DNA from 2 places in the Streptomyces sp. NPDC054847 genome. Region 2 is predicted to be linked to the other one. Evidence: riboswitches for the same ligand, from Rfam matches in the RefSeq annotation. Region 2 holds a riboswitch; the other holds the start of a gene.

Region 1 (3,489 bases), on a different contig from region 2:
TTCTCGAGCGGCCGGCGAAGGGGGCTTCCCAAACTCTACCGCGCTCAACCATGCAGAATTGCCCCCTCCGCTTCTCTCGCGGAGGGGGCAATTTCAGTAACTGCGGGTAAATCTCTGGGGAGAGCTCAGCGGCCGCTCCCCCTGAATCCGTCAGCCGCCGGCGACGGCGGGAATGATCGACACGCCCGCACCGTCCGGCGTGGCCGTCTCCAGGCCCTGCTCGAAGCGGACGTCGTCGTCGTTCACGTACACGTTGACGAACCGGCGCAGCTTGCCCTGGTCGTCCAGGACGCGGGCGGCGATGCCCGTGTGGTTCTTCTCCAGGTCCGCGATGACCTCGGCGAGGGTCGTGCCCTCCGCCGGGACCTCGGCCCGGCCGCCCGTGTACGTACGGAGGATGGTGGGGATGCGGACGTTGACGCTCATGTTCGTCACCTCTCGGCGGAGTACGGCGTGGCAGTGCGGAGCAAGGTTCTCAGTGGGCGGCCAGGCCCGCGTCGCGGAACGCGTCCAGGCTCGGGCGGATGACGGCGGTCGCCTGGGAGGTCTCCGCGACGGCGTCGAGGGTCTTGAGACCGTCGCCGGTGTTGAGCACGACGGTGGTGAGCGCCGGGTCGAGCAGGCCCGCCTCGATCAGCTTCTTCGTCACACCCACCGTCACGCCACCGGCCGTCTCGGCGAAGATGCCCTCGGTGCGGGCCAGCAGCTTGATCGCGTCGACGACCTGCTCGTCGTTGACGTCCTCGACGGCCCCGCCCGTGCGGCGCGCGATGTCCAGCACGTACGGGCCGTCGGCCGGGTTGCCGATGGCGAGGGACTTGGCGATGGTGTTCGGCTTCTGGGGCCGCACGACGTCGTGGCCGGCCTTGAAGGCGGTCGACACCGGCGAACAGCCCTCGGCCTGGGCGCCGAAGATCTTGTACGGCTTGTCCTCGACGAGCCCGAGCTTGATCAGCTCCTGAAGACCCTTGTCGATCTTCGTGAGCTGGGAGCCGGAGGCGATCGGGACGACCAGCTGGTCCGGCAGCCGCCAGCCGAGCTGCTCGCAGATCTCGTACGCGAGGGTCTTGGAGCCCTCCGCGTAGTACGGGCGGAGGTTGACGTTGACGAAGCCCCAGCCCTCGCCCAGCGGGTCGCCGATGAGCTCGGAGCAGAAGCGGTTCACGTCGTCGTAGTTGCCCTCGATGCCGACGAGCTCGCCGCCGTACACCGCGGCCATGACGACCTTGCCCTGCTCGAGGTCGTGCGGGATGAACACGCAGGAGCGGAAGCCGGCCCGCGCGGCGGCGGCGCCGACCGCGCCCGCGAGGTTGCCGGTGGAGGAGCAGGACAGGGTGGTGAAGCCGAAGGCACGGGCGGCCTCGAGGGCCTGGGCGACGACCCGGTCCTTGAAGGAGTGCGTCGGGTTGCCGGAGTCGTCCTTGACGAACAGACCGCCGGTGACGCCCAGTTCGCGGGCGAGGTTGTCGGCCTTGACCAGCTTGGTCCAGCCCGGGTTCAGGTTCGGCTTGTCGGCCACGTCGGCCGGGACGGGCAGCAGCGGGGCGTAACGCCAGATGTTGGCCGGGCCCGCCTCGATCTGCTTCCGGAGCTCTTCGGGGCTGCCGCTCGGCAGGTCGTAGGCGACTTCGAGCGGCCCGAAACACTCGGCGCAGGCGAAGATGGGTCCGAGTTCGAAACGCTGTCCGCACTCGCGGCACGAAAGTGCGGCGGCGGGGCCGAGGTCCACGGACGTGGACGAGGTGGCGGAGGTGCTGGTGCTTGCGACGGTCTGCGCAGCCATGATGGCGAGGCCCTTTCTCCTCATCTTCCTCGTGACGCACTTCGCCACGAGACGGAATTGGCACCTTCCCCACCGTGACCTCGCGGTCGGCGGGAGGGTTGCCGGGGCTTCAACGGGCCGTTCCCTCTGCCCCTCTGGATGAGCGGTATGGCTCCGGACGTGCGGTCCGGGCGTTTGTGTGCAGGGACCCCCCGAGATGCGAGGGTCCTTCGCGTTGCTCAAGACTGTAACCGAAGCCCCGGACGCTTGAGATAGTCGTCCGACCCGCGAGATGGATCACACGACCGACTGTCGATCGACTGTCAAGGGAGACGCGAAGTGCTCGATGAGGTGGCCCGCTGGCTGAGCCGGCGCTCCTGGTCCGCGTCCGATCGCTCCCTCGAGAGGCTGATGGCCGCCAAGGCGAGGCAGGGCACGACCGTCAGTGTCGTGCTCCCCGCGCTGAACGAGGAGGCGACCGTCGGAGAGATCGTCACGATCATCCGCCGGGAGCTGATGGAGAACACCCCGCTCGTCGACGAGCTGGTCGTCATCGACTCGGCCTCGACCGACCGCACGTCGGAGGTGGCCGCGGCCGCCGGCGCCCGGGTGGTGCACCGGGACGCGATACTGCCCGGCCTGCCCGCGGTGGCCGGCAAGGGCGAGGTGCTGTGGCGGTCGCTGATGGCGACGGGCGGTGACATCGTCTGCTTCTGCGACGCGGACCTGCGGGACTTCTCCGCGGACTTCGTCTCCGGCATCGTCGGCCCGCTGCTGACCGAGCCCGACGTCCAGTTCGTCAAGGCCATGTACGACCGTCCGCTGGGCGGGGGCGCCGCACCCGGCCCGGACGGCACCCCGGCCCAGGGCGGGCGGGTGACCGAGCTGATGGCCAGGCCGCTGCTGAACCTGCACTGGCCGCAGCTCGCCGGGTTCGTGCAGCCGCTGGGCGGCGAGTACGCGGCACGGCGCTCGCTGCTGGAGCGGCTGCCCTTCCCCGTCGGATACGGCGTCGAGCTCGGCCTGCTCGTCGACTCACTGAACCTGGTGGGCCTGGACGCGCTGGCCCAGGTCGACGTCGGCACCCGCAAGCACCGCCACCAGGACGGTCAGGCTCTCGGCAGAATGGCCGCGACGATCTACCGCACCGCCCAACTGAGGCTCGCCCGCCCGCATTTGGTGCGCCCGTCGATCACGCAGTTCGAGCGCGTGGGGAACGGCTTCGTGCCGGTGACCCACCCGGTGGACACCGAGGAGCGCCCGCCGATGCTCGAGATCAGTGAGTACGCGGCGCGTCGCGCCGCATAAGCAGGACCGACCGGTCATTTTGCCTACATTTCCCATGTATGGGACTTATGAGATTTCTTGTTCTGTCGTTCCCCGGATCTCCGGGCGGCCGCGGCAGGCACCGCAAGGAGACGCCCTCCAGCGGCACGGAACGGCTGACCCGGCTCCTCGGCACCCTGGCGGTCACCGCAGCCGCCGTGTTCGGACCGGCCGTCCCCGCGATGGGGGTGCCTGCCGGACCGACGGCGCCGGGAACGCTCCCCGGTGAGCAGCCGGCGCACCGGACCGCTCCCGGCGCGGCCGAGCAGCGGACGGACGGCCACGCCGAGGACGCGCCCGCCGCGGCCGCGGACGCCGGCGGCCCGGAGGGGTCCGCCGGCGGGACCGACGGCCTCCAGGGCCGGGAACCGGTCCGTCACGTGGAGATGGCCCGCACCGGC
Region 2 (3,489 bases):
GCGGCGCGGGCGCACTCCAGGCCCTCGGTGTACGGCTCCTGGACGAGCAGGGGCACGAGCTGAGGCCGGGAGGAAGGGAGTTGACGCGTCTCGCGCGGATCGACAGCGCCGGCCTCGACCCCCGTATCTCCGCGGCCGGGATCCTGGTGGCCTGCAACCCGTTCAACGTGCTGTGCGGCGAGCACGGCGTGGCCAGGGTCTTCGGCCCGCAAAAGGGCGCGACCCCGGCGCAGGTCGAGGAGCTCTCGGCCGCGCTGGAGCACTGGGCCGTCCACCTCGCCGCCGCCCTGCCGGCCGCCGTCGACCTGCGGACCGCTCCCGGCACGGGCGCGTCGGGCGGGCTCGGCGCGGGGCTGGCCGCGCTCGGCGCCCGGCTGCTGCCCCGCTTCGACGTGCTGCTCGACCATGTCGACCTGGACGCGAGGCTGGCCCGCGCCGACCTGGTGATCACGGCGGAGGGGGCGCTCGACGACCAGACCGTACGCGGGAAGATCCCGGCCGAGGTGGCACACCGGGCCAGGGCCGCCGGGGTGCCGGTGCTGGCCCTCGCCGGGACGCTCGGCCACGGCGTGCACGAGGTCAGGGCCGCGGGCGTGGACGCCTACGGGTCGATCGTGCCGGCGCCGGTTCCGCTGCCGGAAGCGCTGGACCGGGCCGGCGAGTTCCTCGCCGACGCGGCCGAACGCGCGCTGAGGATGGTGCTGCTGGGCACCCGGCTCGCGGCCTGAGTCAGCCGCGGTCGGGCACGCAACGCCCGTCCTCTGTGCGGTACTTCCACTGCGCGCCGTCGCGGACGAGCTCCTTGACGGCCCGCACGAACCTCTCCACGTGCTCGTCGGGGGTACCCGCGCCGAAGCTGACCCGGATGGCGTTGAGCGACCTCTCCCCCGGCCCGGCCTCCGGGGCGCCGCAGTCGCCGACGTCCTGCGGGTCGCTGCCCAGCAGGGTGCGCACCAGCGGGTGGGCGCAGAAGAGTCCGTCACGGACGCCGATGCCGTACTCGGCGGACAGCGCCGCGGCGAAGTGCGAGCTGTTCCAGCCGTCCACCACGAAGGAGAGGACACCGACGCGGGGGGAGTCGTCGCCGAACAGCGACAGCACCCGGACCTCCGGCACCTCCGCGAGACCTTCCCGGACCTTGGCGATCAGGCGCTGCTCGCGGGCGACCAGCCGGCCGAAACCGGCCTCCGTGAGCGCCTTGCAGGCGGCGGCGATCGAGTAGACGCCGATCACGTTGGGCGAGCCGGCCTCGTGCCGTGCGGCGGTGGTGTGCCACTCGACCTCCACCCCGCCGTCGGCGCGCCGTGCGACGGTGCGCGAGGCGCCGCCGCCGGCGAGGTACGGCTCCGCCTCGCGCAGCCAGTCCACCCGGCCGGCGAGCACACCGGAGCCGAACGGCGCGTAGAGCTTGTGCCCGGAGAAGGCCACCCAGTCGACGTCCAGCTCCTGGACGGACAGCGGGTGGTGGGGCGCGAGCTGGGCCGCGTCGAGCACGATACGGGCGCCGTGCGCGTGGGCCGCCGCGGCGAGTTCCCGCACCGGCCACAGCTCACCGGTCACGTTGGACGCACCCGTCACGCAGACCAGCGCCGGACCGTGGGGGTCTCGGTGGGCGAGCGCGTGCTCCAGCGTCCGTACCGCCTCACCGGGCGTGCGGGGCGCGTCCAGGTACGTCACCCGGGCATTCCTCCATGGCAGCAGCGAGGCGTGGTGCTCGGTCTCGAAGACGAACACCTCGCAGCCGTCGGGCAGCGCGGCGGCCAGCAGGTTCAGCGAGTCGGTCGTGGACCGGGTGAAGACCACCTGGTCGCCGTCGCGGCAGCCGAGGAACTCGTGCACCACGGCCCGGCTGTTCTCGAACAGGTCGGTGGACAGCTGCGACAGGTACCCGGCACCCCGGTGCACGCTTCCGTAGTACGGGGCGTACGCGGCCACGTCGTCCCACACCCGCTGCAGCGCCGGGGCGCTCGCGGCGTAGTCGAGGGCCGCGTAGGTGACTTCGCCGCCGGTGACGAGCGGGACGGTGACGTCCCGGCCGAGGACCGGCAGCGGGGCGCAGAGGGACGGGTCGGCGGCGTCGGCGACAGCGGTCTCGGCGGCGTTCGGGTACACGGACATGGCGGTATCTCCCAGCTGGGGGTACCCCCACCGAAGGTAGGGGGAGAAAGGCGAATCGGCTTCAGGTCCCGGATACGGGATCGCCTCGGCACACGGCGACGCCGTGCGGAGGGTGTTGAAGAAGGGGCGCAGACGCCCTATCGCATTCGCTTGCTCACGAGACTGCTCCCTTGAGGACCAGGACCCCAGGGACGCGGCGGTCGATGACGCCGCGGGGGTCCGCGCTTGCCACAGACCTCGCTGCCTGCGGCCTGGTCTTCACCCGGGGCACCCCGCCACGGACGGAGGGTTGCCGGACAGCGGGCCGGGGCCGTAATCGCTGTCACTCATGACCTTGGCCAGCATCCTGCCACACGTCGCGGCGGACGCAAGGGCGCGGTCCACCATCCGGACCGCGCCCAGGGGCCGTCTAGGCGTTGCTGGCCTCGACCCAGCGCTCCAGCGCGGCCCTCGCCGCGCCGGAGTCGATCGACCTGGCCGCCCGTGCCACACCGGCCGCCAGCTGCTCGTTCAGCGTGCCGTCGGTCGGCTCCAGGGCCGCCAGCGCCGCCGCCGAGTTGAGCAGCACGGCGTCCCGCACGGGCCCGGTCTCGCCGCCCAGCAGCCGGCGCGCCACATCGGCGTTGTACGAGGCGTCCGCCCCGCGCAGCGCCTCGACCGGGACCAGCTCGATGCCGATGTCCCGCGGGTCGAAGGTCTCCTCGCGCACGGCGCCGTCCCGCACCACCCAGACATGGGAGGTGGAGGTGGTCGTCAGTTCGTCCAGGCCGTCGTCGCCGCGGAAGACCAGCGCGGACGAGCCGCGTTCGGCCAGCACCCCGGCCATGATCGGCGCCATCCGGGCATCGGCGACGCCGGTCGCCTGGGCGGTGACCTTCGCCGGGTTGGTGAGCGGGCCGAGGAAGTTGAAGACCGTCCGGATGCCCAGCTCCTTGCGCGCCATGGCGACGTGCCGCAGCGCCGGGTGGAACTTCACGGCGAAGCAGAAGGTGATGCCCGCCTCGGCCGCGACCTCTGCCACCCGCTGCGGGGTCAGCTCCAGATTGACGCCGAGCTTCTCCAGGACGTCCGAGGCGCCGCTCGCGGAGGAGGCGGCGCGGTTGCCGTGCTTGACCACCTTCGCGCCCGTACCGGCGACGACGATCGCCGACATGGTGGAGATGTTGACGGTCTTGGCGCCGTCGCCGCCGGTGCCGACGATGTCGACACATCCCCCGGGCACCTCGATCAGATTGGCGTGGCGGTACATCGTCCGCACCAGACCGGTGATCTCCTCCACGGTCTCGCCCTTCGCGCGCAGGGCGACCGCGAAGCCGGCGATCTGCGCGTCGGTGGCCTCGCCGCTGAGGATCCGGTCCATGGCCCACGCCG

Evidence for each region. Region 2 has a riboswitch for S-adenosylmethionine ahead of ACWGH4_RS14365 (aminotransferase class V-fold PLP-dependent enzyme). Riboswitches for the same ligand answer to the same signal wherever they lie in the genome.
Region 1: linked by a shared signal. The riboswitch ahead of thrC (threonine synthase) and the one ahead of ACWGH4_RS14365 (aminotransferase class V-fold PLP-dependent enzyme) in region 2 are both predicted to bind S-adenosylmethionine.

Annotation. Positions count from the first base shown of each region.
Region 1 covers NZ_JBSGZJ010000027.1:18,949-22,437, forward strand. Annotated here, with positions in the region: gene ACWGH4_RS05620 (MoaD/ThiS family protein) at 151-426, opposite strand; gene thrC (threonine synthase) at 476-1,783, opposite strand; SAM riboswitch class I at 1,801-1,928, opposite strand; gene ACWGH4_RS05630 (glucosyl-3-phosphoglycerate synthase) at 2,102-3,070, shown strand; gene ACWGH4_RS05635 (hypothetical protein) at 3,109-3,489, shown strand, end outside.
Region 2 covers NZ_JBSGZJ010000110.1:14,102-17,590, forward strand. Annotated here, with positions in the region: partial or broken gene ACWGH4_RS14360 (glycerate kinase family protein) at 1-769, shown strand, start outside; gene ACWGH4_RS14365 (aminotransferase class V-fold PLP-dependent enzyme) at 730-2,118, opposite strand; SAM riboswitch class IV at 2,335-2,452, opposite strand; gene trpD (anthranilate phosphoribosyltransferase) at 2,528-3,489, opposite strand, start outside.